3 regions of the Mesorhizobium sp. M0615 genome follow, and region 2 is predicted to be linked to each of the others. Evidence: riboswitches for the same ligand, from Rfam matches in the RefSeq annotation. Region 2 holds a riboswitch; each other region holds the start of a gene.

Region 1 (10,308 bases), on a different contig from region 2:
CGAGGTCGGCCAGGCTTGTTTTTGCGGCGCCCGCGGCAGCTCCGACCAGTGCTTCAGTGGCGACGCCGGACGACAAAGCCTGCCAGACCCGGCTGCCGGAATCGGAAAAGCCGAAATACTTGCCGCTCGAAAGATCGAGAACGACGGCTTCGCCATCGAATGATTCGAAAACGATGTCCTTGCTTGCGACCGCGTAGACCCGCTGCTGCATCGCTCTGTCCCCCGTCCCATGCGCCCTGAAGGGATGCGCCGGCTTCACGGTCTGCCCAGCCCTTCCTAAGTGCGTCTAAATCACTCGGCCTATGCTTGGCAAGACAAAGACCCGCGAACACAACGCCTGCGTCGGCGACCGTTGCGGCGAAGTCGACCGGCTCAAGCCTCGATTTCGAGCGCCGACAACGGTTTCGAGCAGCAGGCAAGGATGAAACCGTCATCGATCTCGTGGTCGAGGATGCCGCCATTGTGGCTCATCTCGACTTCGCCGGAGACCTTCTTCACCTTGCAGGTGCCGCACAGGCCGAACTCGCAGGCGGCGGGAATCCGCACGCCCGAGCTGCGCGCGGTCTGCAGCACGGTCTGGCCGGCGACGCAGCCGGCGTCGACCTCCGAAAGCGAGAAGCGGATCGGCGTCACGGCTTCGACAGGTGCAGCGATGCCGTCCTCGACCGGGGAGGCAAACGGCGCCGGAATTTCCTCCACCACAGGCGCGGCAAAGCTCTCCTGATGGTATTTCGTCATGTCGAAGCCGGCGGCATCCAGCATGCCGCGCACGGCGCGCATGAACGGATCGGGGCCGCAGCAGAAGATTTCGCGCTCGCGGAAATCCGGAGCCAGCAAGGGCAGCCGGATCGCATCGATGCGGCCCATATGGCCGTACCAGCCTTCGCGGCTGGAACGTTCCTCGATCATGAAGCCGAGCGACAAGCCGGGCATATGGCCGCCGAGCAGTTCGAGTTCCTTGCGGAAGATGATCTCTTCGGCACGCCGCGCGCAGTTGACGAAACCGACATCGGTCCATGGCGCGCAGTCGTTCAGCCAGCGCAGCATCGACATCATCGGCGTCACGCCGGAGCCAGCCGAAATGAACAGGTATTTGGCCGCCGGGTGGCTGTGCAACGAGAAGTCGCCCGCCGGTCCATAGGCCTTGACATGCGAGCCGGGTGCCAGATGGTCGAACATCCAGCGCGTGCCGATGCTGCCGGCCTGCGCCTTGATCGTCACCGCGATCGAAAAGGGCCGCGATGGCGATGACGACAGCGTGTAGGTGCGCATCAGCGGCCCGTCCGGTGTCGGCAGTTCCAGCGTCAAGAACTGGCCCGGCTTGTAGCGGAACCAGGTCTGGTTGTCGGAGCGGAAGGTGAAGGTCTTGACGTCAGGCGCCTCGTCGCTGACGCCGATCACTTCCAGCGCCTGCAGCCTATCGTTCCACGGCGCCATCTGGTCAAGATGGCGATAGAGCCCAAGATCCGTCATCGCATTCATCCTCTGGTCCCTCTTCGCCTGCTCCAGCTCACGCGACGCTGCGCAGCGCCGGCCGGCCGCCTTCGGCAAGGCGCGGGCCGATGAAGGCCGCGTACCATTCGACGAACTGGATCACGCCGCCCTCGTGCAGCTCCGAATAGGGGCCGGGCTCATAGGCCCGAGACAGGATGCCAAAGGCGTTTTCCTCGACGATGCGGCGGTCCTGGTCGTTGGTCTCGGTCCAGACATGGGTGAGCTCCTCAAGGTTGTAGTCGACCCCCTCGACCGCATCCTTGTGCACCAGCCACTTGGTCGTCACCGCGGTTTCGGTGGCGCTGATCGGCAGCACCCGGAAGGTGACCGCATGGTCGATCAGTATGTGGTTCCAAGTCGTCGGATAGTGGTAGTGCATCAAGGTGCCGATGCGGTCGGCGGCAACAGTGTCGGACAGGTTCTTCGTCACCGCGCGCTTTCCGGACATCGTGTAGCTGACGGCATCGCGCAGCAGCGGCGCGCGGGTGGCGCGGTATTGCCCGGCCGGATCGATGCGGAACTTGCTCGGCAGGCCCGCCGCCTCGCATTTCGCCCAGTGCGCCAGCATCTCCGGATCGCTGTCGGCGCCCTGCACGCCGGTCACCGTCGGCGCTTCGGGGAATGTCTTGCACAGCTCTGGATGATTGCCGGCGCAGTGATAGCATTCGCGGTTGTTTTCCCAGACCAGCTTCCAGTTGCCCTTCTCGATGATGGTGCTCTCGAAGGCGACCTTGGCTTGATTCAGCCGGTGCGGCTTGAGGTAGGGCTCTATCATGGCGCGCATCGGGGCAAAGTCGGCAGGTTCTTTTGCCAGGCAGATGAAGATGTAGCCGCCGACGCTCTCGCAGGCGACGGGCTTCAGGCCGAACTGGCTCTTGTCGAAACCGTCGGCCATCTGGCGGGCAAACAGCAGCCGGCCGTCAAGCTCGTAGGTCCACTGGTGATAGGGGCAGACAAGCTTTGCCGCCATGCCCTTCTCAGTGTTGCAGACACGGCTGCCGCGATGGCGGCAGGAATTGTGAAAGGCGTTGATGTTGCCCTTCTGGTCGCGGACCAGCACCACCGGATAATCGCCGATCTGCACGGTGATATAGCTGCCGGGCTTCGGCAGTTCGCAATCATGGCCGATGAACAGCCAGTCGCGATACCAGATAAGCTCCATGTCGAGCTTGAAATAGTCCGGGTCGGTGTAGAAGGGCTGTTCCAGCGAAAAGCCTTGCTTGCGGCCGTTCAGGAGCCTCAGCATGTCGTTGCGCGTATCCATAGTTCTGTCCTCGTGGTTTAAGGACTGAACTTGGTGGTGATGGAGGAAGGATCGGACGCAGGCCGGCGCGGCGCCGGACATGCACTATCCACCTCTTGACCGCCCACCGCGATCAGTCGAGTCTATGCATCTCGGGCTGGTTTCCGGGCTCTGGAGTTGTCCTTGCGGACCATCGCGACACCTTCCCAGGCTCTTGCCCAGTGGTCTCCCGTTGCGACTTCAACTCCACCACCGTTGCGGGGGCAGCGCCGGATTCTGACCGGCTTCCCAATTCTCCGCTGCGTCGTCACGAAGCGGCACCTGAGATGCGATCATCTAATCACGGCAGCGATCGCGACGTCGGCATGAAAGCGACATCGTATCCATGCGGCGCGACACGCGCGGCATACGCCCCGCCGACCACCGAAGGGCTGAGATCCTGTCTTGCGGCGCTATCATCGCCGTTTCGAATCGCTGCGGATCCAGTTCCGATCGGGGGCAAAAAGGGCTCAACGGTATCGAAAAGTTACTATTAGCAATCTCTAATCGAACCGAACGGTTCGTTTCTGTTGACAATGCGTGCAGGACCGTGTGAACGACGGCCCGGAAACCGACACCGGAGCGAACCACTCGGTTCGACATAAGCAACTGAAAACAATGCGATAAATGACCATAGAGGAACTTCCTGGCACAATTTCAAGGTGCAGGACCGTGGTCCACACGGAACAACTTCGTGATTGGAAACCAGCCTATGGCTTTCCCACATCGGGGCTGTCCGAACGACGCGAATTGCTCCCAAGACACGCCGCTAGACGGACAGACAAACTGGAGTACTAAAAATGAAAAAGATCATCCTCACTGCCGCAGCCGTTTTGGCGATCACCGGCAGCGCCTTCGCCGGTAGCGACAATTACGGTTCCAATGGTGCGAACCAGCCAGCCGTCTCGGTCGACAGCTCGTATACGGCTTCCATTCAGAAGCCGGCGCACGCTGACAAGCAGCCTGTCGTTCAGGGCGCCGACCGCGACCTCTACGGCAATCGCTGATCCCGACCAAAGAAGGGCGGCTAACCCGTCGCTCTCGGGATCCCAAAAAATTCAGGAGTATTGAAATGAAAAAGATCATCCTTGCTGCCGCCGCCGTTTTGGCCATCTCCGGCAGCGCTTTCGCCGGCAGCGACAACTACGGTTCGAACGGCGCCAACCAGCCTGCGATTACGTCGACCGATAGTGGCCATACGGCTTCGGTTGAGAAGTCGGCTCCAGCCGAGCAGGCGCCTGCCCACGGTGCCGACCGTAACCTTTTCGGCCGCTAAAAGCCGGTTTCCAGCACGTGGCGGGCTTATCCGCTGCAGCTGGCGGCATCAGAAAAATTCAGGAGACTAAAATGAGGAAGATCGTTCTTGCCACCGCAGCCGTTCTGGCTGTTTCGAGCGCTGCCTTTGCCGGCAGCGACAATTATGGCTCCAATGGCGCCAACCAGCCGGCCGCTGCCGTCGACACCACCCGCACTTCGTCGACCGGCACCAACTCGGCGGTCTACAAGCTGCTGAACTCGTCGGACGACCAACAGAAGTTCGTTCCTCAGAGCAGCGACAGGGATCGGTTCGGCAACAACTAACAGCCGAAGCTTAAAAAAAGAGCGGCGGGCCTAGCCCGCCGCTCTTTTTTCATGCCTGTACAACGCAGCTATCTCAAGCCGCCTTCACTTCCACCGGCTTGAGCGAGAAGGAGTGCCCATCGGCGTCGAAGATGTGCAGGTCCCCGGCATCCGCGGTCAGCCGCAGCTTTGCCCCGCGCTTGACCTCGACATTGCCGGGCAGCTTGGTCACCAACGGCAGGTCGGCGCGACCGATATCGATATAGACCAGCTGCACCTCGCCGAGCTGCTCGACATAGTCCACCACGCCCTCGAAAAGATATTCCGTGCCGGTGGCGACCGACAGATCCTCCGGCCGCACGCCGAAGCTGACTGCCGCACCCTTGGCTGACGCCGGCGTTGCGATCGGCACCGTTGCCTTGCGGCCGCCGACATGGCTGACGATTGTCGGGTTGCCCGTCCTGTCGATCGTCGCCGGCAGGATGTTCATGGCCGGCGAGCCGATGAACTGGGCAACGAACAGATTGCCGGGCTTCTTGTAGAGGTCCATCGGCGTGCCGACCTGCTCGATATGGCCATCCTTCAGCACGACGATGCGGTCGGCGAGCGTCATCGCTTCGACCTGATCGTGGGTGACGTAGATCATGGTCGTGGCAGGCATCGATTCCTTCAGCTTGGCGATCTCGATGCGGGTCGCGACGCGCAGCGCCGCGTCGAGGTTCGACAGCGGCTCATCGAACAGGAACACTTTCGGGTTGCGCACGATGGCGCGGCCGATGGCGACACGCTGGCGCTGGCCGCCCGACATCGCCTTGGGCAGGCGGTCGAGATATTTGGTCAGCTGCAGGATTTCGGCGGCCTGCCGCACCCGCTTGTCGATCTCGGCCTTACTTTCCTTGCCGATCTTCATCGAGAAGGCCATGTTGTCGTAGACGGTCATGTGCGGATAGAGCGCATAGGACTGGAACACCATGGCGATGCCGCGCTTGGACGGCGGCACGTCGTTCACCACCTCGCCGGCGATCTTCAGCTCGCCGGAGGTGATCTCCTCAAGCCCGGCGATGGACCGCAGCAAGGTCGACTTGCCGCAACCCGACGGGCCGACGAAGACGATGAACTCGCCCGACTTTATGTCGAGGTCGATGCCGTGGAGAATGTGCAGATTGCCGTATGATTTCTTCACCTGTCTCAGCGTGACATCGGCCATAATTTCCTCCCAGTGATTTCCCTAGAGAACCTGGATTTCCTCAAAAAATCCAGTTTCGTCAAAAACTCAGTCGATGCGCCCGAACCAGGCGCCGTAGCCGCCGAGGCGGATGGAACCTGTGCCGGATTGTCCCGAAAAACCGTGCCCGGCCAATGGCAGCAGCGCCTGACCACCGAGATCGACCTCCGCCGGCTTGCTGGCCAGATTGAAGACGCAGACGATCTGCTCATTGCCCTCACGGCGGGTGAAGGCGACGGTGTCGCCCTCGCTTTCGATGAACTCGATGTCGCCTTTGGCCAGGGCCGGATGCTGGCGGCGGAAACCGAGAAAGCGCCGGTAGTGCTCGAGCAGCGAGGCCGCGTCGCCCTGCTGAACATTGACCGCTTGCGACAAGTGCTTGCCCGGCACCGGCAGCCAGGGCTTGGCCGTCGAAAAGCCGGCATTGCTGGCGGTTGCATCCCACACCATCGGCGTGCGGCAGCCGTCGCGGCCCTTGAATTCGGGCCAGAAGCGAATGCCGTAGGGGTCCTGCAGATCCTCGAACTGCAACTCGGCTTCGCCCAGCCCAAGCTCCTCTCCCTGATAGAGGCAGACCGAACCGCGCAGCGACATCAGCAGCGCCGAGATAACCTTCAGATAGGCGGCCGGGTCGGCCTCGTCGGCGGCCCAGCGCGAGGCCGGACGCATCACGTCGTGGTTGGAAAAGGCCCAGCACGACCAGCCGTCGCTGGCGACCTTGCCGAAGGCTTCCAGCACCTGGCGCACCTTGGCGGCGCTGATCTTTTCCGGCGCCAGGAAATCGAAGGAATAGCACATGTGGACGCGTTTGCCGCCGGCGGTGTAGGCGGCGACCACTTCCAGCCCACGCTGCGAATCGCCGACTTCGCCGACCGCGGCGGCCGCCGGATATTCGTCGAGCAGCGCCCGGAACCGTTCGAGGAAGGCAAGGTTTTCCGGCCGGCTCTTGTCGTAGATATGGTCCTGGTAGTTGTAGGGATTGACCGCAGGTGCTGTCTGGTCGTTGCGCTCTTCGGGCGGCAGCGGCGGATTGTTCTCCAGCCCCTGGCTGTGGAAGTAGAAATTGATGGTGTCGAGGCGGAAGCCGTCGACGCCGCGCTCCAGCCAGAAGCGGGTGACGTCGAGCAGCGCGTCCTGGACTTCCAGATTGTGGAAGTTGAGGTCCGGCTGCTCGGACAGGAAATTATGCAGATAATATTGCTGGCGGCTGGTGTCCCACTGCCAGGCCGAGCCGCCGAAGATCGACAGCCAGTTGTTGGGCGGCGTGCCGTCCGGTCTGGCGTCGGCCCAGACATACCAGTCGGCCTTGGGATTGCTACGGCTGGCGCGGCTCTCCTTGAACCATGGATGGTTGTCGGCGGTGTGCGACAGCACCTCGTCGATCATCACCTTGAGGCCGAGGTGATGGGCTTCCGCAACCAGCGCGTCGAAATCGGCGAGCGTCCCGAACATCGGGTCGACGTCGCAATAGTCCGAGACGTCGTAGCCGAAATCCTTCATCGGCGACTTGAAGAAGGGCGAAATCCAGATGGCGTCGACGCCGAGCGAGGCGATGTAGGGCAGCCTGCGGATGATGCCCTTGAGGTCGCCGATGCCGTCGCCATTGGAGTCCTGATAGGAGCGCGGATAGATCTGGTAGATCACCGCGCCCCGCCACCAGTCGCGATCGACGGCGAGATCGGGCTTCGAGGTCGCCTTCAAAGCGGCTTGCATAAGTCTCAACCTCCTTTGACCGAGCCGGCCAGCAGCCCGCGGACGAAATAGCGCTGCAGCGAGAAGAACACGATCAGCGGCACGATAATGGTGACGAAGGCCGATGTCGTCAGGATTTCCCAGTCGCCGCCGCGCGAGCCGAGCAGCGCGTTGAGCTTCGCGGTCAGCACGATCTGGTCCCCTTCGGTACCGAGGAAAACCATTGCCACCAACAAATCGTTCCACACCCACAGGAACTGGAAGATTGCAAAGGACGCCAGCACCGGGAAGGACAGCGGCAGCACGATCTTGACGAAGATTTCGAAATCGCTGGCGCCATCTATGCGCGCCGATTCCATGATCTCGCGCGGCAGGCCGGCAATATAGCTGCGCAGGAGATAGATGGCGAAGGGCAGGCCGAAGCCGGTATGCGCCAGCCAGATGCCGAGATAGGTTTTCGACGGCACACCGAAGAAGATGCCGACGCCGTTGTAGATCTTCAAAAGCGGGATCAAGGACATCTGCAGCGGCACGACCAGCAGGCCGATGATTGTGGCGATCAGCAAGGCGCGGCCGGGAAAACGCATCCACGCCAATGCATAGGCGGCGAAGGCGGCGATCAGGATCGGGATGACCGTCGCCGGGATGGTGACGGTCAGCGAGTTTATGAACGAGCGGCCGATGCCCTCCGAAAACAGCACGGTCTTGTAATTGTCGGTGGTGAATTTCGGTGGCGCCGACGAGGCGTAATAGACGCGCTGGCCACGGTCGCCTTCGAAAGCCTTGGGCGAACTCATGACGAACGTTCCGTCGGCATTGAGCTGCAAGGTCACGCCGTCGCCGAGATCGGCAGTGGTGCCGGCCGGATATTGCGTCGGTGCCGCCGACTTCACGCCGAAGGCGCTGATGTTGCGCGCAGCACCGTCGCCGAAGATATTGCCGGCAAGCACGAACTTGCCGTCCTTCTCGACCTGCGCCGAGGCCGGCGGCAGGCGGCCGGCTTCGGTCTGGCTGGAGCTGGAGAACGAGTTCCACCAGCCCGAGGCGATGATCTGGTCCTTGTCGCGCAGCGACGAGACCAGGATGCCGAGCGTCGGCACGGTCCAGATGGCGACGAAGACGAGCACGGCGATGTGGACGCCGAAGCGGCTGGCAAAGGACTTTCCGGTCGCGACGGCCATCTCAATGTCCTCCCGTCTCTTTGTTCGCCTGGCGGATGTTCCAGACCATGATCGGGATGACCGCGATCATGATGATGATGGCGATGGTGGCGCCGCGGCCGAAATCGCCGCCGCCGCGGAACATCCAGTCGAACATCAGATTGGCCAGCACCTGGCTGTTCCATTGGCCATTGGTCATGGTCAGCACGATGTCAAACACTTTCAGCACCAGGATGGTGATCGTCGTCCAGACCACGGCGATGGTGCCCCAGATCTGCGGCACCATGATCTTCCAGAAGATCTGGAACGGATTGGCGCCGTCGATGACCGCGGCTTCAAGCGTCTCTTCGGGGATGCCGCGCAATGCCGAAGACAGGATGACCATGGCAAAGCCGGTCTGGATCCAGATCAGGATGATCATCAGGAAGAAATTGTTCCAGAACGGCAGCGATATCCAGACCTGCGGCTGGCCGCCGAAATACTGGATGATGGCGTTGAGCAGGCCGATCTGCGTCTGGCCCTCGCCGCGATATTCGTAGATGAATTTCCAGATCACGCTGGCGCCGACGAAGGAGATCGCCAGCGGCAGGAAAATCAGGCTCTTGGCGATCGTGCCCCACCAGATCTTGTCAGTGAGCACGGCGATTATCAACCCTAGAAAGGTGCAGGCGGCGGGCACCACCGCCAGCCAGATGATGTTATTCAGGATCGAGTTGCGGAACTCGCGGTCGCCGAACGCCCATTCATAGTTGGCGAAGCCGACAAAATGCTGGCCGCCGCGGTCGAGGAAGGACAGCCAGAGCGTCGCCACCACCGGATAGATCAGGTAGACGGTGAGGATGATCATCGCCGGGCCGACGAACAGCCACGGACGGACCAGTCCTTGCCGGCGCAGATTGTCGATGGCCGCAGCCCCGGCCACGCCGCGCGACGGGAATATCAGGTCGACCAGCTTGTTGGCGCCCCAGAAATAGGCGACGCAGCCGCCGACGCCGATGATGATGACAAAAATGGCCGATAAGATCTGAGCAGCCATGGGTCCCTCTTCCCTGCGCATGATCGGCCGGGCCTTGAACAGCCCTGGCGATGTGGCTCTGCGCCGATTTAAGTTATTCTGAAACGAACGAACGCAAATCGGTCCGGCGTAAGGCGCCGGTCGGATCCGGGCCATAGCGGCCCGGATCCAGTCTGTGGAGGAAGTCCTGAATTTGCCGCCAAAGCGGCTGATTACTTGGCAGTGGTTACTTGCCAGCTGACTGCTTGCCAGCTGACTGCTTGCCAGCTGACTACTTGATAGCGTCCCAGCTCTTCTGGATGTCGGTGGCGACATCCTGCGCCGACTTGCCGCCGACCAGATCGATCATGCCGGTCCAGAAGGCGCCGGCGCCGATCTTGCCCGGCATCAGGTCCGAACCGTCGAAGCGGAAGGTCGAGGCATTGGCAAGGATATCGCCCTGCTTCTTCAGCGCGTCGCTGGCATAGGCATCCTTGTTGACCGACTTGAGCGGCGTGACGAAGCCGCCCTGGGCCATCCAGATTTCATGTGCCAGCGGCATTTTCAGAAATTCGATGAACGCGCGTGCACCCTTCGAATCCTTGGTGATCATGGCCAGCGTGCCGGCGCCGAGCACAGGCGTGCCCAGCTCGGGCTTGGATGCATAGGGCGGGAAGTAGAAGAAGTCGGCGTCCTGTCCAACCTTTGTGCCTTCCGGGAAGAAGGTCGGGATGAACGATGCCTGATGGTGCAGGTAGCATTTCGGCGGCACCGAGAAGAGGCCCTTCGGGCTGTCGCGGAAGTCGGTCGCGGCAACCGCCTTGGCCCCACCGTCGACCATCTTGTCGTCGGTCGCGATCTTGCCGAAAATGTCGATGGCGTTGACCACCGCCGGATCGTT
Region 2 (10,308 bases):
CCAATCCGCTGGCCAATATCGGCCGCTTCGTAGCACAACCCAGGCTCAGGCTGGCTTGGCTGATCGCCTTCGGCCGGTCCTGCTTCTGGACGACGTTCTTCGTCTATGGGCCGCTGTTCATGGTGATTACCGGCGAGGGCGAGCTTGCCGGCGGCCTGCTGGTTTCGGCCGGCAATGCGCTGTTGTTCATGGCGATCTTCTGGGGCAAGGCTGGAAAACGCTTCGGCGGCCGGCGCACCATGACCTTCGCCTATTTCGCGATGTCGGCGACGCTGCTTGCGGCGGGCGCGGTCGGCACTACCGCGCCGCTGCTTACGGGCTTTTTCCTGCTCTGCGGCGCCTTCTTCACCATCGCGCTCGATGCACTGGGCTCGACCGCCTTCATGCGCTCGGTGCGGTCCTATGAGCGGGCGCAGATGGCCGCGGTCTACCGCACCTATCTCGACTTTTCCGAGCTGACGCCGCCGCTGGTCTATTCGGTGGTGCTGGCGTTTTTCGGCCTCGGCTCGGTGTTCGTGACGCTGGGCATTCTGGCCGCGGTTTGCGGCTTTATCACCTGGCGCTATCTGCCGAAGTCGCTTTAGTCGCCGATCAGGCGGTTGCCTCAAGCGCTGCATGCCGCCCGCGCACCCAGTTGTGGAAGCGGTGCAGATCGTACTCCTCCGGCATCAGCACGCCGGCCTGGTGGCGCATCGAGCGCAGGCCTTTCTGATTGATCTCGCAGATCGCGGCATCCTCCTCCAGCACCTGGGTGCCGAAGGCGACGACGTTGTCGATGTCCGTCTCAGCCAGCGCCTCGGGCGCGAACAGCCATTCGGCGGTGAGTTCGGTCTGTTCGGGACCGAGCGGCATCAGTCGCACCGTCCTGACATAATCGACATGGCCGACGATGAACATCGAGGGCAGGCTGGTGGCATAGGTCTGTCCGGCCGCACGCTCGGCTGGCGTCAGGCCCGGTAAGACCGGGCCATGGGCATGTCCGTCGCGCGACCAGGTCTCGGCGCCGGCGCGCAGGCCACCCGAAAACTCCGGCGCGTCATTGTCGGCATGGCGGACCCAGTCGGGGTCGTCGTGCCGGCTCATCAGGCCGCGACCGTATATCGGCACCAGCCGAGACAGGTCCTTGTGGACGCCCGGGCAATGCAGGCACTCGTTGAAGTTTTCCCAGAAGATCTTCCAGTTGCAGTTCATCACCTTGCGCAGGACATGGCCTGATACCAGCGTTTCCAGCGGCCAGTTGGCGAGGTCGCCGGATGCGGGATCGAAGGAGGTCCCGGCGGAGCCGGCCGCAGCCTGCTGAAGGTTCACAAAGACAAAGCCGCGCCACACCGACAGCGCCACCCGGTAGAGCGGATGATCTGCCTTGTCGAAACCATCTGGCAGCGATTTCGAGGGAACGCGCACGAGATCGCCGCGCAGCGAGTAGGACCAGGCGTGGTAGGGGCACGTGATGAGCCGCGCTTTAAGCCGGCCCTCGCTTTTCTGGCAAAGCTGCGAGCCGCGATGCCGGCAAGTGTTGTGGAAGGCGCGCAGTTCGCCGGTCTCGTCCCGCAGAATGACGATTTCCTGCGTGCCGACGCGGAATGTCCTGAACGCCAGCGGCTGGGCGAGGTCGGCCTCGCGGCAGACGAGCAGCCAGCTTTTGTGCCAGATGGCGTCGAGATCGCGCTGGTAAGCCTCGCTATTCCAATAGGCCGACGACGGTAGCGTCGGTTCGGCCCGGCTCAGGCCGTTATAGGGGTCGCGCTCGCTCGGGCTGGGATGCATGGCTGGCTTCCTATGAAGCGTCAGCCGACACCCCGGCAAATCGTTTGTCAATCAGAGTGCCGCATTGCCGGTTGCAGGCGCGGCGCATAATCATGTCGTGGACACGGGACATTCGGAAATTGGGGGGATTCGGAAGTGGCCGCACGACAGATGTCGCTTACGCCGGAGCTGGTCGCGCGCTGCTGGCGCGAGATCAGGGACCCCGGGCCGGATCCGGACGCGATGCATCTCGATGAAGCCGACTATGACGCGCTGCTGGATGAATTGCAGGTCGAACTCCCGGACAGCGAACCGCTATGGCTGTTCGGCTATGGATCGCTGATCTGGAAACCGGAAATAGATTATGTCGAGGACCGCGTTGCGCTGGCGCGCGGCTGGCATCGGTCCTTTTGCATGAACATGACGCGCTGGCGCGGCACCAAGGACAGCCCCGGCCTGATGATGGCGCTGGACCGTGGCGGACAATGCAAGGGCGTCGCCTTTCGGCTGACCGGCAATAACCGGCGCGAGCAGTTGGGCCGGCTTTTCCGGCGCGAAGTCACGCTGAAGCCGACAAGCTACCGGCCGCGCATGCTCAAGCTTGCAAGCGAGGCCGGACCGCTCAGGGCATTGGCCTTCGTCATCAACCGCAACGGCCTGACCTATTCCGGACCGCTCGACGAGGGCAAGGTCGTCGAAAGGCTGGCAACGTCCTGCGGGTCGGGCGCCGACTATCTCTACAACACGGTGAAAAACCTTGAAGAGCGCGGCATTCACGATCGCCATCTGTGGCGGCTGCAGCGGCTGGTTGCCGAGCGGATCACCGCGTTGAACCCGTAACGCCGCATGGCGCATTCGCGCTGTTGGCCGGCGGAATTTGGTTTGCCGGATGCGACCGTTTCAGCCTATAGTCATGCATGTCGTCGGTTCCGTTAGGGACCAAGAGGGAATGCGGTGAGGGCTGACTTGTTGCCCAATGCCGTGGCTGCCCCCGCAACTGTGTGCGGTAGTCCTCTCCAAGCCACTGGGGATTTTTTCTTCGGGAAGGTGGGGAAGGGCGCTGATCCGCGAGCCAGGAGACCTGCCGGCGACAGGGAACTGACTTCGATGCCCTCGGGTGGAGGGCGAAAGGACAAGATATGAATACCGCTTCCGTCTCCCTCGGCGCTTCCGTCTCCTCGCAGTCGCGCTTCATGCAGCTCGTGCTTAGCGCGTTTCTGGGCATTTTCGTCGTCGGCGTTGTCGGTTTCTCGCACATCGATGCGGTCCACAATGCGGCGCACGACTATCGCCATTCGATGGCGTTTCCCTGCCACTGACGAGGATCTGACATCATGAACCTGTTTCGCAACGTCGTGTTCATCGCGGCGATCGCAGGGCTCGTGGCCGGTGTCGCTCTCGCCTGCATGCAGGCCTACGCCACCGTGCCGCTGATCCTCAAGGCGGAGGTCTACGAAAAGGCTGGTGGCGGCCATGAGCATCAGCATGCCGCGGCGCCCGCCGCCAACGCTGCGGACCCCAATGCCATGAGCACCGCCGCGCCGGCGGAAAATGCGGTGAGCAGCGCAGCACCGGCTGAAGCAGCCGCGCCGGCGGAGGACGAAGGCTGGGCGCCGGCCGACGGCTTCGAGCGTTTCGCCTTCAGTGTCGTCGCCAATATCGTCACCGGCATCGGCTTCGCGCTGGTCCTGGTGGCGGTTTCCGAGTTCGCCGGCGGCATCGGCAGCTGGCGCCAGGGCGTGTTCTGGGGTCTGGCGGGCTTTGCCGTGTTCACGCTGGCGCCGGGACTCGGCCTGCCGCCGGAACTGCCGGCAATGCCGGCGGCCGATCTCATACAGCGCCAGATCTGGTGGTGGGCAACGGTGATGGCAACCGCGATCGGCCTTGCCCTTATTACCTTCCGCACGTCGGCGCCCCTGACCGTGCTCGCCGTCCTCCTGATCGTCGCCCCGCATATTGTCGGCGCGCCGCAGCCTGACAGTTTCGTAACGCCGATCCCGGAGGGCCTGCATCATCAGTTCGTGGTGGCGGTGACGCTGACCAATCTGGTGTTCTGGCTGGTGCTCGGCGCAGTTGTCGGCATAGTGCACTCGCGCTTCGCCGGCACCGCGACCAGCCTGCGCGACAGCTTTGCCTGATCGCAGTTTGACCTTCATCATCGGCGGTGCGCGCTCCGGCAAGAGCGCGCATGCCGAAACTTTGGCGACGGCGTTGCTGCCGCCATGGGCCTATATCGCCACCGCGCAATCCTATGACGGCGAAATGCGCGAGCGCATCGCGCAGCACCGCTCGCGCCGCGGCGAGGGATGGGCGACCATCGACGCCCCGCTTGATCTTGCCGGTGCGCTCGAGGCATTGCCGGACAGCCAGCCGGTGCTTGTCGACTGCCTGACGCTTTGGCTAACCAATCATATGCTGGCCGATCATGATCTGGAGGGGGAGTGCCGGCGGCTGGCCGATGTGCTTTCGCGGCCGCGCGGACCGTGGTTCGTGGTCTCCAACGAAGTCGGACAAGGCATTGTGCCCGACAATGCGCTGGCACGCCGGTTCCGCGATGCCGCCGGCCGGCTCAACCAGCAGATCGCGGTGGTAGCTGATATGGTGCTTCTGATGGTGGCGGGGCTGCCGCTCAAGGTGAAATGAGATGACCGATATCGACGCAAAAGACGAAGAACGCCATCGCGCCAAGATGGCCAAGCGCAAGGCGGTGCAGGACGCCGAGGTCGCGGAAAAGACGGTCGAGAAGGGGCTGCTGATCGTCAACACCGGACCCGGCAAGGGCAAGACCACGGCTGCCTTCGGGCTGGCGCTGCGCATGCTCGGCTATGGCAAGCGCGTCGGAATCGTCCAGTTCATCAAGGGCAAATGGCACACCGGCGAGAAGGATGCCTTCGCGGCGTTTGGCGGCCGCGTCGTCTGGCACACGATGGGCGAGGGTTTCACTTGGGAGACGCAGGATCTGAAGCGCGACATTAAGGCGGCCGAAGCCGCCTGGGCCAAGGCACTGGAGCTGATCGCCGATCCCTTGATCAGCCTCGTGGTGCTGGACGAACTGAACATCGCGCTGCGTTACGACTATCTCGATCTCGACAGAGTGGTGGCGGCGCTGAAAGCGCGGCGCGAAGGCCTGCATGTCGTCGTCACCGGCCGCAACGCCAAGCCGGCGCTGGTCGAGGCGGCGGATCTGGTGACGGAGATGGGCGTGACCAAGCATCATTTTTCGGCCGGCGTGAAGGCACAGCAGGGGATCGAGTTTTGAGGGGTTTCGTACCCTCCCCCTTGTGGGGAGGGTCGATCCGCGAAGCGGATTGGGGTGGGGGTTCTCGTAGGTCGCAGTCCCCCACCCCGGCGCTTCGCGCCGACCCTCCCCACAAGGGAGGGTAAAGGAAGGGCGACGGTAAGCTCTCAGAACGTTACCGCGATAAGCACCGCCGACAGCAACCCGAACAGCCCAATCAGCAGATAGTCGGCGACCTGATAAAGTTTCAGCGCCCGCCTGATGTCCAGACTTTCCGCCTCGCGGCGGCCGCCTTCGCCCATGAAGGCATCGTTGACGACAACGCCGCCATAGCTGCGCGGGCCGGCGAGCGCCAGGCCGAGTGCGCCGGCCATTGCTGCTTCCGGCCAACCGGCATTGGGCGAGCGGTGCTTTTTGGCGTCGCGCCGCATTGCTTGCCAGGCGTTGCGGGGATCGGCGCCGTCAACGAGAAAGGCGGCGGCAACGATCAGCAACGCGGTCAGCCGGGACGCCGGCAGGTTGATCCAGTCGTCGAAGAGTGCCGCCGCGCGGCCGAAGGCCTCGTGGTGCGGGGTGCGGTGGCCGATCATCGAATCGGCGGTGTTGGCGGCCTTGTAGGCGACGCCGCCGGCCAGACCGCAGACACCTGTCCAGAAGGCGGGCGCAACGATGCCGTCGGAGAAATTCTCGGCCAGGCTTTCGATGGCGGCGCGGCTGACGCCGGCATGGTCGAGCTTCTCTGGGTCGCGGCCGACGATGCGCGCAACCGCAATGCGGCCGAGCGCCAGCCCGCCGGTATCCAGCGAATCGGCCACCGCCTCGACATGTTCGGTAAGGCTCTTTTGCGACAGCAGCGACGAGGCCAGGATTGCCGTGATGATCATGCCGGCAGGAAAGAGCTGCCAGAGCAGGATTTGCACGATGAAGGCGATTGCCGCCGGCACCAGCACGATCACCAGCAGCGCCTGCACGCCGCGGCGGCGACGCAGCGCGTCGGAATCAGTGTCGCGGTTGAGCCTGAGGTCGAGAAAGGCTATCAGCCTGCCGAACCAGGTGACGGGATGGCCGACGGCACGGAACAGCCAGTCCGGGTAACCCAGGATGCGTTCGATGGCCAGCGACAGGAAAGCGATCAGGATCGACATGAAGCTTTCTGATGGAGCGATTACTGTGGTGGATCACGGTGGATCCCTTGGCCGGGCGAGGGCGCTCTTCCCTCACGCGCCACAACCTTTCGTCGATCTCTCGACAGGTATCAATCCGCACTCCTACCCGCTTTTCGAGCTGCCCGCCACCGCCCTGTCACGATTGCCGGAAGCCGCGCGCCTGCGTGAGCTGGCCAGGGTCGCGGCCGGCGCCTATGGCGCGCCTTCGGACGAGAATGTGGCGGTCGCCCCGGGCACGCAGATCCTGCTGCCGCGCGTCGCCTCGCTGGTCAGCCCCGGCAAGGCGCTGGTGCTCGGGCCGACCTATGCCGAGCATGCCAGGGCCGCCGCGATTGCCGGCCATGCGGTGGCGGAGGTCGACGATTTCGAGGCGCTTGCCGGAGCCGAAATTGCCATCGTCGTCAATCCCAACAATCCCGACGGGCGAGTCGTGTCGCGGGAAAGGCTGCTTCGGCTTGCCGAGACATTGCGCGCCATAGGCGGTCTGCTGGTCGTCGACGAAGCCTTCATGGATGTCGGCCCGCACGCGGAAAGCCTGGCCGGCGATGTCGGGCGGGGCGGCATCGTCGTGCTGCGCTCGTTTGGCAAATTCTTCGGTCTCGCCGGCCTGCGGCTCGGCTTCGCACTTTCCGGTGCGGTGACGGTCGAAAGGCTTGAAACGCAATTCGGCCCTTGGGCGGTCGCCGGCCCAGCGCTCGAATACGGCATCCGCGCGCTTGCCGACAGCGGCTGGCAGGCCGACATGCGGCGGCGGCTGGCGCAGGATGCGGCGCGGCTCGATGCGCTGCTTTCGCGCTTTGGCGTTGCTGTCGCCGGCGGCACGACGCTGTTTCGCTATCTCCGGCTTGCCGATGCACCGGGGCTGTTTTCGACGCTCGGCGAGCGCGGCATATTGCTCAGGCATTTTTTCGAGCGTCCCCAGGTGCTCCGCGCGGGGCTGCCTGGACGTCAGGAGGAATGGCAGCGGCTCGAATCGGCGCTTGCCGACTGGCGCGCACGGCGCGACGATGGGTCGAAGGAGATCGCGCCATGATCCATATCTGTTCGCTGGCAAAGCTTGAGGAGACGGTGGCCAAAAGCGGCGCCGAGCGCGTGCTGTCGCTGCTCGCTGCCGGCACCGAGGTGACGCGGCCGGCCTCGATATCGAGGGAGAACCACCTGCATCTGGTCATGCACGACATCGCGGTGGCGCAGGACGGCATGACCATGCCCGGCGAAGGCCATGTGCGCAATCTGCTCGATTTCGCCCGGAAATGGGACCGCGCCAAACCCATGGTCGTCCATTGCTATGCCGGCATCAGCCGCTCGACCGCCTCGGCCTATATCATTGCGGCGGCGCTCGCCCCGAAGCGCGACGAAGTCGAACTTGCGCAGACATTGCGGAAGCTTTCGCCCTCGGCGACACCCAATCCACGGTTGATCGCCGTCGCGGATGCTCTTCTCTCACGACAAGGCCGCATGATCGAAGCGATCGAGGCGATCGGACGCGGCGCCGATGCTTTTGAGGGTACGCCTTTCGTGTTGAAGATCGACGGCTAAGGCGGCCCGCTATGCCAGCCAGTCGGCAAGCTTCGCCTTGCGCACATCCTTCAACAGGGTGATGAAGCCGTCGGCCTGATGCTCCGCCGTCAGTCGGCCTTTCTCGGCCGCGGCAATGCTGGCATCGCCGACCACGCCGTTGGGGTTGAGATCCCCAGCGATCCAGGCGAAAGCGTGCGTTCCAGTGTGGCGCAGCAGCGCAAATTCGGTTTCGGCGCGGGCGACCTTGGAGGCGAAATTGTCGGCCTTGGCCATGTCGACTAACTCCGGGCGAAAATGCAGCATCAACGAGGTCTCGACGTCGCCGCCATGGATGCCATGGCGGTCTTCCAGCTCGGTGTACATGCCGGCGGGGCGGCCGAAGCGCTGCCAGCTGGTCTTCACCGCCAGCATCCTCTCACGCACGCGCAGCTCGCGCGCGACGATGCCCATGATCTCTTCATTGCCGCCATGCGAGTTGACGACGATCAGTTTCCTTACGCCTGCGCGGGCAACGGACAGGCCAAGCTCGGTCCAGGCATCGACCAGGGTGGCCGCCGGCAGGGTGAGCGTGCCCGGCGCCTGCAGATGCTCGTTCGACTTGCCGACCGTTTGGACCGGCAGGATGCGGATGTCGAGATCGCCGGGCAGGCGGGCGATGACCGTCTCCAGCATGCCGTTCATGATCGAGGTATCGGTTGATACAGGCAGATGCGGGCCGTGCTGCTCGATCGCCGCCACCGGCAGCACGGCAATCGTCGCCTCCGGATCGATCGCGGCGTATTCGGTGGTCCGGTAGTCGCCCCACCAAACGCGTCTGTTTGCAACGGTCATGTCATGCCTCTTGACTGTGAGGGAGACCTAGCGCGCCAAACGTCGCCTGTCGATCACCCAGCCGCAATCGCCTCGACCTCGACCTTGAACTCCGGCCGCGCAAAGCCTGACACGATCATCAGCGTCGAGGCGGGCGCGGGGCTGGCAAACAAGCGGTCGCGGACGTCCATATAGGGCCGCAGAAAGGCGCGGTCGGTGACGTAGGCGTTTATGCGCACGATGTCGCCTAGCCCCAGCCCGGCTTCAGCCAGAATCGCCGCTATGTTTTGAAAGCAGAGCTCGGCCTGCGCGCCGGCATCCTCGGGGATCTGGTCGTCCGCCGTGATGGCGACCTGACCGGAGCACAGAACCAGCCGCTTGCCTGGCGGCACCTCGACGCCGTGGCTATAGCGGGCGAAAGGCGGCTTGATCGACTTCGGCGCGAGGTATCTGAACATGGCAATCTCCTGTCTGCGAGACCAGCCTAAGACGTGACCGATAGTACGTTCAAGATGTGGTGCATGGCACGAGGGCGATTGTGGACAGGCGTCCAAAAAATAGGCACGATGCCTCCCGCACAGCATGACCCGTCCGGTGTTGGCAGTGACTGCCGCGCAAGCAGGCGGCCCGGGCGGTGGCATGTGTCTTGCTTCTTGGATCAATGGTGTCGAGCCCGGCGCGTGACGCTCCGGAGCCAACAAAGGGTGGTGTCGATGTACGGAAAACAGAAGATTTCAGCGCTTGCGGTCGCGCTGCTTGGAGCCGGCACGTTCGGCGCGGCAGCAAACGAGAAGGTCACCTTCGGCACCAACTGGCTGGCCGAGCCCGAGCATGGCGGCTACTACCAGGCCGTCGCCGACGGCACCTACGCTGCATGTGGCCTCGACGTGACGATTTCGCAGGGAGGTCCGCAGGTCAGCGGGCGGCCGCTGCTGCTGGCCGGCAAGCTCGATTTCTACATGGGCGGCAATCTGCTGTCGGCCTTCGACGCCGTCCAGCAGGGCATCCCGATGCGCGTCGTCGCAGCCGATTTCCAGAAGGACCCTCAAGTCATCATGTCCCACCCGGGGCAGGGGCTGGACAAGTGGGAGGATTTGAAGAACGCCGACCAGTACATTCTCGGCGACGAGGGCGTCCAGACCTTCTTCCAGTGGATGGTCATCGAACTCGGTTTCGATGCCGCCAAGCGCGTGCCGTACACCTACAACACCGCTCCATTCCTGGCCAACAAGAAGTCGATCCAGCAGGGTTACGTCACCTCGGAGCCTTTTGCGGTCAAGAAGGAAGGCGGCTTCGTGCCCAACCAGTTCCTGCTCGCCGACTATGGCTGGGACACCTATTCGACGACGATCGAGGTGATGCAGGACACGATCGACAAGCGGCCGGAGGTGGTCCAGTGCTTCGTCGATGGCTCGGCCAAGGGCTGGTACAACTACCTCTACGGCGACAACAAGGCCGCCAACGAGATGATCAAGAAAGACAACCCCGACATGAGCGACGAGCAGATTGCCTTCTCGATCGAGCAGATGAAGAAGTTCGGCCTGGCCGATTCCGGCGACACCGAAAAGCTCGGCATCGGCGCCATGAACGAAGACCGGATCAAGAGCTTCTATGACAAGATGGTCAAGGCCAAGGTCACGCCCGAGGGCATCGATATCAAGAAGGCCTACACGCTGGCCTTCATCAACAAAGGTGTCGGGATCGAGCTGAAGAAGTAGTCGTGAAGCTGGAAAAGATGGCGCAGGCGCCCATGACGGCATCGGGTGAAGGCCCGATGCTGCTGACGCTGCGCCATGTCGGCAAGGTGTTTTCCAATGGCGTGACTGC
Region 3 (10,308 bases), on a different contig from region 2:
GAGGCGATCCGGCAGACGGCGAAGCTCGCACACGAGGCCGGACGCGAAGTGTCGATGACGTTGTCGGATTCGTTCTGCGTCGACCGCTACCGGGACGAGTTCCTCGAGCTGATGCGCTCGGGCACTGTCGACATCGTCTTTGCCAACAGCCACGAGATCAAGTCGCTCTACCAGACAAAATCCTTCGACGAGGCGCTGGCTCAGATCCGCAAGGACTGCAAGATTGCCGCCGTCACCCGTTCCGAAAAAGGCTCGGTGATCGTGCGCGGCGACGAGACCGTGGTCATCGAGGCGACCCCCATCAAGGAGTTGGTCGACACCACCGGCGCCGGCGACCTCTACGCCGCCGGTTTCCTGCATGGCTACACGCAGGGCCGCAACCTCAAGACCTGCGGCGACCTTGGCTCGCTGGCGGCCGGCCTGGTGATCCAGCAGATCGGCCCAAGGCCAAGGCAGAATTTGCGCCGCGAGGCGGAAGGGGCTGGGTTGCTGTAGATGCGCCGGCAACTAACCAGCCGCCCTACTGACGCGATGACCGCAGTGGCGGAACTGTGTCAAAGCTCGCTGATAGCGACAGCCATTCGCTTCGGAGAACTGACCCATGCTGCTGCCGTGAAGCTCGCTGGAGGAGCGGTGCAAGGCGTGCTTGCCATGACGGCATTCACCGTCATCCAGATCGTCACCAGCATTTTCCAGAAGCTCAGCTTGGGGAAGGCCAGTAAGGGTCCTGAGGTAACGGAGAACTCGCGGCGTCCGTCGGACTTGACTTGCGATCACGTCCCACGATGCCGAATGCGGGCAGCAGACTGAATATTTCACAATGCTAGACAAAGGCGTAAAAGCGCGATCACATAACGACATAAACATTTCGTTATGCGTCATTGACAAAAGAGCGAACTGCTGTGATTGTCTGCGTGTCGTGGTTCTCGCGTGCGGCGCTGCCGCAGCGGAGCTAAGAGGGAAGCCGGTGCGATGCCGGCGCTGCCCCCGCAACTGTTAGCGGCGAGCCAACCCCAATCACGTCACTGAGGCGAATACCCTCAGGAAGACGGGTAGAGGCTATGACCCCGCGAGCCAGGAGACCTGCCACGCGAATTACGTCCACGGGCGGGGTGTCTCGGTGGCCGCTGCAACCCGGCGTTGATGCCGGCCTGCTAGCGCCTTCCTTGTCACCGACGCCCCAATCATCGGGGTATGACATGACTGTCTCTCAGCAAATTCCTGTAGCAACGCTCGGCGTGCCGCGCTTCGGTCGTCGGCGAGAACTGAAATTCGCGCTTGAAAGCTACTGGTCCGGAACATCGTCCGCTGGCGACCTTCTCACGACGTCGAAGGCGCTCCGTGCCGCTAGCTGGGAAGAGCAGCGCGATCGCGGCGTGTCGAAAATCCCGTCGAACGACTTCTCGCTTTACGACCATGTGCTCGACACCGCAGCCATGGTCGGGGCCGTTCCATCCCGTTACGGCTGGAATAGCGGCGAGGTCCCACTTGACATCTACTTCGCAATGGCGCGCGGCAACCAGGGTCAGACGGAGGATTGTGGACACGCTGGTTACCAGGAGGAGGCTCATGGACCTGGTGTAACCGCGATGGAAATGACCAAGTGGTTTGACACCAACTACCACTACATTGTGCCGGAACTCGATGATGATCAGACGTTCGCCCTCTCGTCATCGAAGCCGGTCGATTACTTCCTCGAGGCTAAAGCTCTCGGCATTCACACACGCCCAGTCATCCTTGGACCCATCACCTTCCTCAAGCTGGCGAAATCGCCTGCCGAGGGGTTCGGTCCCATCGCGCTCCTACCGCGGCTGCTGCCGGTTTACGAGCAGCTTCTGGAGAGGCTGAAGCTGTCGGGAGCCGACTGGGTGCAGATCGATGAGCCAGCGCTTGTCCTCGATCTGAACCCGAACGAACGAGCTGCGTTCGAATTCGCCTATGGCCAGCTGTCGAAAGCCGCGCCCGAGCTGAAGATCATGCTGGCTACATATTTCGGGTCGCTGGGAGACAATCTCGAAACCGCGATTTCTCTGCCCTTGGCCGGCCTGCATATTGATCTCGTGCGCGCTCCCGAGCAGCTGGAAACGGTGGCTCGGCTCGCTCCGAAGGATCTGGTGCTCTCGCTTGGCTTGATCGATGGCCGCAACGTCTGGCGTGCGAACCTGCCCGCCATTCTCGACCGCATCAAACCGATCGTCGCCCGCTGGCCCTTGGACCGCGTCGAGATCGCGCCTTCTTGCTCGATGCTGCATGTGCCGATTGATCTGCGCATGGAGACGGAACTCGACGCGGACATCAGGTCGTGGCTCGCCTTCGCGGCCCAGAAGACCGACGAGCTGGTCTTGCTGGCCCGGGCCCTGTCCCAAGGCAGGGATGCGGTGGCAGGCGCGTTGAAAGCGTCTGCCGAGGCTGCCGCCACGCGCGTGACATCCACGAGGATCCATGACCCGCTTGTTCAGGGGCGGATCGCTAGCATTGAGGACAGCGCGAAGCGACGAGAGAGCGCTTTTGGCGAGCGCTCCAGAGTCCAGGCCGGCTCACTCGGGCTGCCGCCGTTCCCGACGACGACCATCGGGTCCTTCCCGCAGACGCCGCAGGTACGCAAGGCGCGGGCCGCTCATGCGAAGGGCCAGCTGAGCTATGTCGACTATGAGACGTTCCTGAAGAAGGAGATCGAGGCTGCAATTCGCTGGCAGGAAGAGATCGGGCTGGACGTTCTGGTGCATGGTGAGTTCGAGCGAAACGACATGGTACAGCATTTCGGCGAGCAGTTGTCCGGCTTCGCGCTCACCCAGCATGCCTGGGTACAAAGCTATGGGTCGCGCTACGTGCGTCCCCCCATCATTTTCGGCGACGTATCGAGGCGCAATCCGATGACAGTGCGCTGGTGGCAATTCGCCCAGTCGCTTACGGAAAAGCCCGTGAAGGGAATGCTCACAGGCCCAGTCACCATTCTCAACTGGTCTTTTGTTCGCGACGACGTACCCCGCTCCGAAGCCTGCCGCCAGATCGCGCTCGCCATCCGCGACGAAGTGACGGATCTCGAAAGATCCGGCGCAAGGATGGTCCAGATCGATGAGGCCGCGTTTCGCGAAGGATTGCCACTGCGCCAATCTGACTGGAAAGTCTATCTCGACTGGGCTGTCGAATGTTTCCGGATCGCTTCAACGGGTGTAAAGGACGCGACTCAAATTCATACCCACATGTGCTATTCGGAGTTCAACGAGATCATTCACGCGATCGCTGGAATGGATGCGGATGTCATTTCGATTGAGACGTCGCGCTCGAAGATGGAACTGTTGGACGCCTTCACGAGCTCCAAATATCCGAACGAAATCGGTCCTGGCGTCTATGATATTCACTCACCACGCGTCCCGGAAGTCGGCGAGATTTCGGACTTAGTCATGCTTGCCCGCGAGCGACTGTCCGACGGCCAACTGTGGATAAACCCGGACTGTGGCCTCAAAACACGCAAATGGGAGGAGGTCCGCCCTGCCCTCATTAACATGGTCGCTGCAGCACGCGCGCTCCGGCAGAAAGTGCAGGCGTGAGGCTTCTCTTCCTCACCGTGTGGGGAGTTGCCGGCTGGCGGATGTCGGCCGGGAATATGCCAAACCGATCACACTCTTGGAAATGAGCCACTCGGCGCAAATGTGCAATTTCCCTACGGCACGTGTCTTAATCCCGCAGAAATAAATGTGGCACTACGCTATAATATCGGTTCCTTGGGGACATACAGGCCCCGCGCCTCGAACAAATCGGACACGCGTCGTTTCTCAAAGTAGACTGCTTGGCGCGTTCGCTCAGGCAGCGACAATATATGGTGCTGCGTCTGTCCGCCCCCAGTTGATCGCGCAGACTACGGGCGAGGTGGCAGGGTTCGGGTATCGCTAGCGTCCCGCCAATTCGGAGATGGACGTCGCAATTCGTGTCGCCAAGTAAAAATCGCCAATCATTTTCGATTGCGAGTCCGCAGCCAGTTGGCCCTTATTTTCCTGAGATCTGCGTTACAGGCCGGGGCGTTGTCGCCGTTTCTGAGGGTAAGATGGGATAGGCGACGTCAGGTGCCTCTCCGGTCAGCGAGTTGAGGAAGGCAACAAGCAGGTCAACTTCTTCGTCCGCCAGTACTACGCCGAGCTGGGTGGTCCCCATAATGGCGACGGCCTGTTTCAGATCCCAAACCTTGCCCGAATGAAAGTATGGCGCGGTGAGTGCAACGTTGCGCAGCGGCGCCACGCGGAAGACATAGGAATCGTCGGCTGCATTGGTGACCTCAAATCGGCCCTTGTCTTTGTCCGGCAGGACTTCGGCGCTCGGCCGTTCCACGAGGCCGAATGGGTAATAGGCTTGCCCACCAACGTTGATGCCGGCATGGCAGGACGAGCAGCCTTTGTCCATGAAAAGCACCAGGCCCTGTTTCTGTTCGGAAGTCATGGCAACCTCATCACCATTCAGGAAGCTGTCGAACGGGGCAGGTGTGACCAGTGTCGCCTCGAAGGCTTCGATCGCCTTGGCGAAGTTGTCGAAGGTGACCCGATCGGCTTCAGCCGGAAAAGCTGCATCGAACCACTCGACATATTGCGGCATGGACTTGAGAGTGGCGATGAGTTGGCCCGGTGTATTGGCCATTTCGATCCCGGCTTGGACCGGTCCCTTCGCCTGAGCCTTCAGGTCTTCGGCACGACCATCCCAGAACTGGGCGATATTGAAGACAGCGTTCAGTACAGTCGGCGCGTTGCGCTGTCCCTTCTGCCAACCATGGCCAATCGAGGTTTCGTGATTGTCGTCGCCGCCGGTGGCCAGGTTGTGGCATGAATTGCACGACAAGACGCCTGACGCCGAGACGCGTGGATCGAAGAACAGTGCCTTGCCGAGAGCGATCTTTTCCGGGGTGATCGGGTTATTGGCGACTGTCGGCGTGGTGGATGGCAAAGCCGTGAAGGTGGCCAATGCCGTATCTCTGAGGTCGGTGGGGATCCAATCCGCAGCAAAGGCGGTGGGTGCCAGCAAGGTGACAGCCATCGTACTGAATAGGATTTTCATAATTGGTCTTCCTGCGTCGTCCACGCAGCCATTATGCGATCTGCGGCTCATGAACGCCCTGAGCTAGATCAGCTTGAGGGAGAGGACGGGGTCTCACACCTGTTTTCGCAGCTGAGCTGGGACCCTCTTGGAAGTGATCGCTCTTCTCGATTGGACTTCAGGGAGGAGGAGTATCCCTGGTTGGCAACCGGTTTTATGCATCAAAGCACGCCCTGAGGGCGGCTTCGTAGATTCGGTCACTGCGATCTTCCAGCCAAGGTTGAGAAAGTCGACAGCATCCGCAAGACTGGCAATCTCTTGCACGATGTGCGCTGCACGCCTTGCGAAAAGTGAGCTTCTGAAACGTCAGGGTTCATTCGTTCCTCCTGACCTGCTGATTGCGTGAATCGGCCTTGTCGACACCCGCCGACTGCACATTGTGATGTCACCAGCGATGGCGGTTTCAATACCTAAGCAGCGACGGTCTATGCGACAGTATGGAGGTCGTAGCGGAATAGCCGTTCTGCCTTCATCGATCGTCACACCGGCATATAGCTCCGCTTCTACGAACATCCCATCACGCGAGGATGGCGCGGCGCTTGAGCAGGTCCACCCGCTGCAACTGCCTCACACCTTGATCCACAGATCCTAGGCGATGACCATGTTGTCGTCATCATTTGACGGGCGCGGGGCATTGGCTCATAAGCGAGCCACCGCAAACTGTGCGGTTGCCAGTGCGTAATGAAGTGAATTGGAATGATCTTCGGTTTGGGAAACACGCACGTCCGACGCAGCTTGCGTTGACAGAGGCGGTTTTAGGCGCAATAGCACCTCCGCTGGCCTATTTTGTGGAGTTCAATTGTGGTTCGGCCAAAGCCGCGGGGCGCCGGACCGGCCCCTTGTAAACGTAATCAAAGAGAGAGAGACCCTGCATGGAAGAAATCTTACCGCGCATCGCCACTGGTGCCGGCATCGGCCCGGCTGTCGCAGAGAAGGCCGTTGGGTTAATGCTGGGTTTCCTGCGGAGCCACGCGGCCGACGGTCCCGGCGCGCGCATGATCGAGGCCATTCCGGGAGCTTCGGAATTAGTAGCGAAGTATCATGGGGACGACCCAGAGGGTGGCGGCCTTATGGGGCTCGGGCAGCAATTGATGAGTGAGGGTCTCAGCATGGCAAAGATCGCCGCCCTCGCCAACGAGACGATCGCCTGCGCCAAGGAACATGCCGGCGACGAACTCGTGGACGAGGTCCTCAATTCCGTTCCTGGCCTTCCCCAGTTCGTCTGATTAGCGGCAGCCGGGGCGCATGACCTTGTGCGCCCGTGCCGGCCCGTTTGCGCAGCAGGCATTCTCCGCCGGGCGTTCCGCACCGATCTCGTGAGACCACCAACCGCCGGGCACGCGGAGCGAGCGTTGGAGTACTTCATTCGTCTATCGAAAAATCAACTTCAGGCGATTCGATGTGTATAATTTCTGGCGGTAAGGGTTTATCCTGAACGCTTTCGATGAAGCCCGCGAGATAGGCAAACGTATTGTATTTCTCGAGGACTAGCCGCTTCGCCTCTCTTATTGCGCCGCGACGTTCCTTCCAGAGGTCTGAGTTGATAATTTCTTGAATTTTTTGGATTACGTTCTTGTCCTCTGGGTCAATTAGAACCATAGAGTCCGAAGGGAAGAACCTCGTGATTGCCGGGCTGCCGTAATAGATCGGCATTGTTTCAGCGACGAAGCAGTCCATAAGCTTCTCTGTAAAATAGTAATCAGCACGAGTATTCTCGAACGCTATACTGTAGCGATAAGGTGCGAGTGCGTTCCATTTATCTCCAATCAGCCGAAAACCTCGGCCGAACAGGTCAAAATCGAGCTCCTTTCTTAGCCGTTCCAGAAACGCCAGCCGATACCGATGTCCTTTAAGCAGGGAGATGTTACTGGTAATCCATGAGAGCCGAAGTGGCTTATCCATGACTTCGCTGACCAGAAGTTGGTCATATGTCTTGTTTACAGACCAAGACCGAGTGATCGGTGGAGACAAAACGAATCGGCGAGCTGCATTCTGCCGAGCAACCAGCTCTGCGTCAGACGTCAGGACGATAGTATTTTTCCCCTGCCCTTCATGAAATGCACGATGAGCTTTCGTCGGCGGTTCGCCGATTGCAAAAATTGTCCTGTTGGGGCTCGCCTCGATATCAACAGGGAGCCCAAAAAGAGAAGCAGAGTTAAAGACAATATGCCAATCGGGCACGAAGGATGTCGTGCGTACAAAAGCGACATTGTTCCAGATTCCACTGCCCTTTGGAGTGAGGTGGTGGATTGCATCATCCAAAACGCCCCAAGAATCTAGACATGTAGCAACAATGGGCGCCGGGCGTTCCGTCAACAATTTGGCCGACAAAGCAGTTCCACTCCCTTCACTCGTGAAGGTACTCAATCGCCATTCAGGATTGCGGTAACATCGGGCAGCATAAACCTTCCGGGACCTGCTGTCGAGGCAATTGTCGCTTTGCACTTGACCAGGTTCTTCCTCGCTTCGTGTGGTGATTAGGCCGGCTGAGTGGCAGCATGCGTGCCTAAGGAGTTCGCAGCCGGCGCTGCCTAATGGTACGTTTGATCGTCTTCAGGCGGTTGATCAGCCCTTCCGCCTCGGCCGTTCTCCACGGCAGTTCAATGGCATCGCGAACGGAGTCAACGTCACGGCGTAGGACCAGACCGAAACGCGTGATGGCGATGAGCCGGGTGACGCCAAGTCGATCGAAGTGCCGAGCTTGCCCAACTCACAGGCCCCGCAAAATGCCGCGGAGGGGCAAGGCAAGCCTGCGCATAGTGGCAAACTCATGTCATCCCTGCTTCAGGACGTCGACCTTTCTGGCCTGGTTGATCGTCAGCACATCCGGAGGCTTCATGCAGAGGGCCTCGGCGACTACCGGCGAGATCACACGGCCGGTCGCGGCATTCTGTATGAGGACGCGTCGCTGGCTGGTTGATGCGTATGATTGATGCAGGCGGCTCACTGTCCTTGCCCGGCCTCTCGGCGCGGCGCCAACTTGCGAGAAGCCGCTCCAGATTCGAGAAGCTGCCGGTCGCCGCGCTGTTTGATATCGTGGAACAGGTGTCATCCGCAGCCATTGCCGCCTCTCCAGGACCGGCTAAGAAACGCCTCGAAATACATTGATGTCCTAGGTTTATCAGCGGCGGTTCCCAGCCCCTTTGCAAGAGCGGCTCACCGGCGATGAACTTACATCACTTTGGCCATTGCCAATGAACGTTTGTTCCATCGTCCCTGACGCCCACCATCAACCGACCACTATCGCTCGATTTCACAGTCCAAAGAAGCAAAGCGAGACAAAAACAGCGCGCTTAGCCTCGAGGCTACTAGCGACTTCGGCGCTAAGTTAGAGCGGCGCGCGCCACGCACCTCGGCAGGGTCGCCAACAACGAGTGGCTCAGCGGTCACGCCGCGAAATATGGCGCATCGATGTCGCTTCTGGACGAGCATTGGCAATAACGCAGTCAGAGACATTGTTGCTTTCAGCGGCAACCGGCCCTATGAAGCGACGCTTCGCTGACTATGTTTCACCGCCTGGAGAGTTTCATGACAGAAGAAGCCGGAAAAAACGTCGACACCCTCATTGAGCTTGCCGCCGATGTCGTGTCGGCCTACGTGTCCAACAATCCGATCCCGGTGGGGGATCTCCCTGCCCTCATCGGCCAAGTGCATGCGGCTCTGAGAGCGACGGCCGGAGGTATCTCTGCACAAGAGCCGGTTGCCCTTACGCCTGCAGTCCCGATCAGGAAGTCGGTGACACCGGACTACATCATCTCCCTTGAAGACGGGAAGAAATTCAAATCTTTAAAGCGCCATCTGTCGACCCACTATGGGCTGACGCCGGGTGAATATCGGGCCAAATGGGGCCTGCCGGTGGATTATCCCATGGTGGCGCCGAACTACGCCGCGAAGCGTTCGTCACTGGCGAAAACGATGGGGCTCGGCCGCAAACCGAAAGCGCCGAGAGAGCCGGAAGCGCCGGTGCCGACGAAGCGAACTCGCAAGAAGGTCGCGGCTTGATTGCGGCAATTGAAATTCCTTCTGCAGCGTTGCAGCCGTCGGCTTAATCTGGGCGTCGCATAAAAAAGGCGGGGCCGACCCCGCCTTCCTTTCCAACAACTTGTTTCATGAGGAATTCGCGACCCATGCAGCAATCTGCTGCCCTCACTTTTTGCTCGTCCCTATCGAGCGGCAGTGAGCACTTCCGGGCCTACACGCCCACTCTTGCGACTTCGCAGGAGAAATTTCAACCAGCTTTGCTCAGGCTGCCAGCTGAGGACTTGCCAGTGCGGCGGTCCTGCTCGATCTCATAGTTGATCTTCTGGCCGTCAGCGAGGGTCGAGAGGCCCGCGCGTTCGACAGCGGAAATGTGGACGAAAACATCCGGACCGCCATTGTCGGGCTGGATAAATCCAAACCCCTTGGTGCTGTTGAACCATTTTACCGTTCCAGTCGTCATATACTTGTTCCTTCTTCTACAATGCACGTGGGCGGCCATTAGGCCTGTCCCAGTCATAGCCGAGAGTTGGGCGCAGCAAAAAGCGAAAAATTGTTAAGCCCCGATCAGCTGGCGCACTCCATTGTGGGCGTAGCCGCCAGCAAGCACTGTCCTATACTACCGCTCGAGCGTGGCCGGAAGCGCCCAATTTCCTCCAACGCTCCTCAGCGCCACGTCGATGGCTCGTGTTTGGAGGCGCGGGACGTAAGGCCGACCGCTGCTCGTGCCGCCAGGTCAAAAGGCCGGGTAGTTCACGGAGCTGCCTTCGTGCATAACACCTTGGGAGCGCCTTAAGGAGTTTCGAGTTGGATTGTTTCAAGAGGGTCGAGGGGTTGATCGATGCGACCAGCGTGGAAGCGATCGATAGCGCGCGCGTTTTGCTGGACCAGTTCAAGGGCAAGTCAGAAACAATCGCCCAAGCGATTGACGACTTCCTGCTTGATTTCATGACCTTGCTGTTTGTGGTAGAAGCCACCCGCGAGCAGTTCCACAATCCGGCGAGGCGGTTAGCGCGCATCAGATTGAGCAAGGTAAGGCTGTTACTCACGCGATGCTCTTGACCTAAGCGACCACTCGCCAGGGTGCATTTGCAGCCGAGCGCACCAGGCGGTATTTTATGCACATGAAATCAATCGCGACCGCTAAATTCTGCTGTTTGGTTCCCATGGACGACGGCAAGCGCGGACAGCTTCCGTGCTGCTGTCCTGCAGCGGCAAATGTGCTGCATGCCCCCATCCAAGGCGAGC

Evidence for each region. A riboswitch is a leader RNA that binds a small molecule or an ion and turns the genes downstream of it on or off. The one in region 2 is predicted to bind cobalamin.
Region 1: linked by a shared signal. The riboswitch ahead of NKI46_RS27840 (aromatic ring-hydroxylating oxygenase subunit alpha) and the one ahead of NKI46_RS10830 (CbtB domain-containing protein) in region 2 are both predicted to bind cobalamin.
Region 3: linked by a shared signal. The riboswitch ahead of metE (5-methyltetrahydropteroyltriglutamate--homocysteine S-methyltransferase) and the one ahead of NKI46_RS10830 (CbtB domain-containing protein) in region 2 are both predicted to bind cobalamin.

What each region holds. Positions count from the first base shown of each region.
Region 1 is NZ_JAMYQI010000021.1:23,650-33,957, reverse strand. It holds gene NKI46_RS27850 (PqqD family protein) at 1-211, opposite strand, end outside; gene NKI46_RS27845 (FAD-binding oxidoreductase) at 373-1,473, opposite strand; gene NKI46_RS27840 (aromatic ring-hydroxylating oxygenase subunit alpha) at 1,511-2,758, opposite strand; cobalamin riboswitch at 2,876-3,077, opposite strand; gene NKI46_RS27835 (DUF680 domain-containing protein) at 3,577-3,783, shown strand; gene NKI46_RS27830 (DUF680 domain-containing protein) at 3,849-4,052, shown strand; gene NKI46_RS27825 (DUF680 domain-containing protein) at 4,124-4,357, shown strand; gene NKI46_RS27820 (ABC transporter ATP-binding protein) at 4,431-5,543, opposite strand; gene bglA (beta-galactosidase BglA) at 5,610-7,274, opposite strand; gene NKI46_RS27810 (carbohydrate ABC transporter permease) at 7,280-8,434, opposite strand; gene NKI46_RS27805 (carbohydrate ABC transporter permease) at 8,436-9,449, opposite strand; gene NKI46_RS27800 (ABC transporter substrate-binding protein) at 9,700-10,308, opposite strand, start outside.
Region 2 is NZ_JAMYQI010000005.1:261,272-271,579, reverse strand. It holds gene NKI46_RS10845 (MFS transporter) at 1-584, shown strand, start outside; gene NKI46_RS10840 (aromatic ring-hydroxylating oxygenase subunit alpha) at 592-1,767, opposite strand; gene NKI46_RS10835 (gamma-glutamylcyclotransferase) at 1,903-2,586, shown strand; cobalamin riboswitch at 2,654-2,849, shown strand; gene NKI46_RS10830 (CbtB domain-containing protein) at 2,886-3,065, shown strand; gene NKI46_RS10825 (CbtA family protein) at 3,081-3,884, shown strand; gene cobU (bifunctional adenosylcobinamide kinase/adenosylcobinamide-phosphate guanylyltransferase) at 3,877-4,389, shown strand; gene cobO (cob(I)yrinic acid a,c-diamide adenosyltransferase) at 4,391-5,005, shown strand; gene cbiB (adenosylcobinamide-phosphate synthase CbiB) at 5,152-6,129, opposite strand; gene cobD (threonine-phosphate decarboxylase CobD) at 6,128-7,183, shown strand; gene NKI46_RS10800 (tyrosine phosphatase family protein) at 7,180-7,689, shown strand; gene NKI46_RS10795 (creatininase family protein) at 7,699-8,502, opposite strand; gene NKI46_RS10790 (RidA family protein) at 8,556-8,939, opposite strand; gene NKI46_RS10785 (ABC transporter substrate-binding protein) at 9,195-10,199, shown strand; gene NKI46_RS10780 (ABC transporter ATP-binding protein) at 10,202-10,308, shown strand, end outside.
Region 3 is NZ_JAMYQI010000026.1:13,010-23,317, reverse strand. It holds gene NKI46_RS29415 (adenosine kinase) at 1-495, shown strand, start outside; cobalamin riboswitch at 904-1,105, shown strand; gene metE (5-methyltetrahydropteroyltriglutamate--homocysteine S-methyltransferase) at 1,200-3,551, shown strand; gene NKI46_RS29405 (cytochrome-c peroxidase) at 3,988-5,043, opposite strand; gene NKI46_RS29400 (hypothetical protein) at 5,955-6,308, shown strand; gene NKI46_RS29395 (glycosyltransferase family 10 domain-containing protein) at 6,445-7,449, opposite strand; gene NKI46_RS29390 (Ros/MucR family transcriptional regulator) at 8,611-9,084, shown strand; gene NKI46_RS29385 (cold-shock protein) at 9,311-9,523, opposite strand; gene NKI46_RS29380 (hypothetical protein) at 9,895-10,122, shown strand.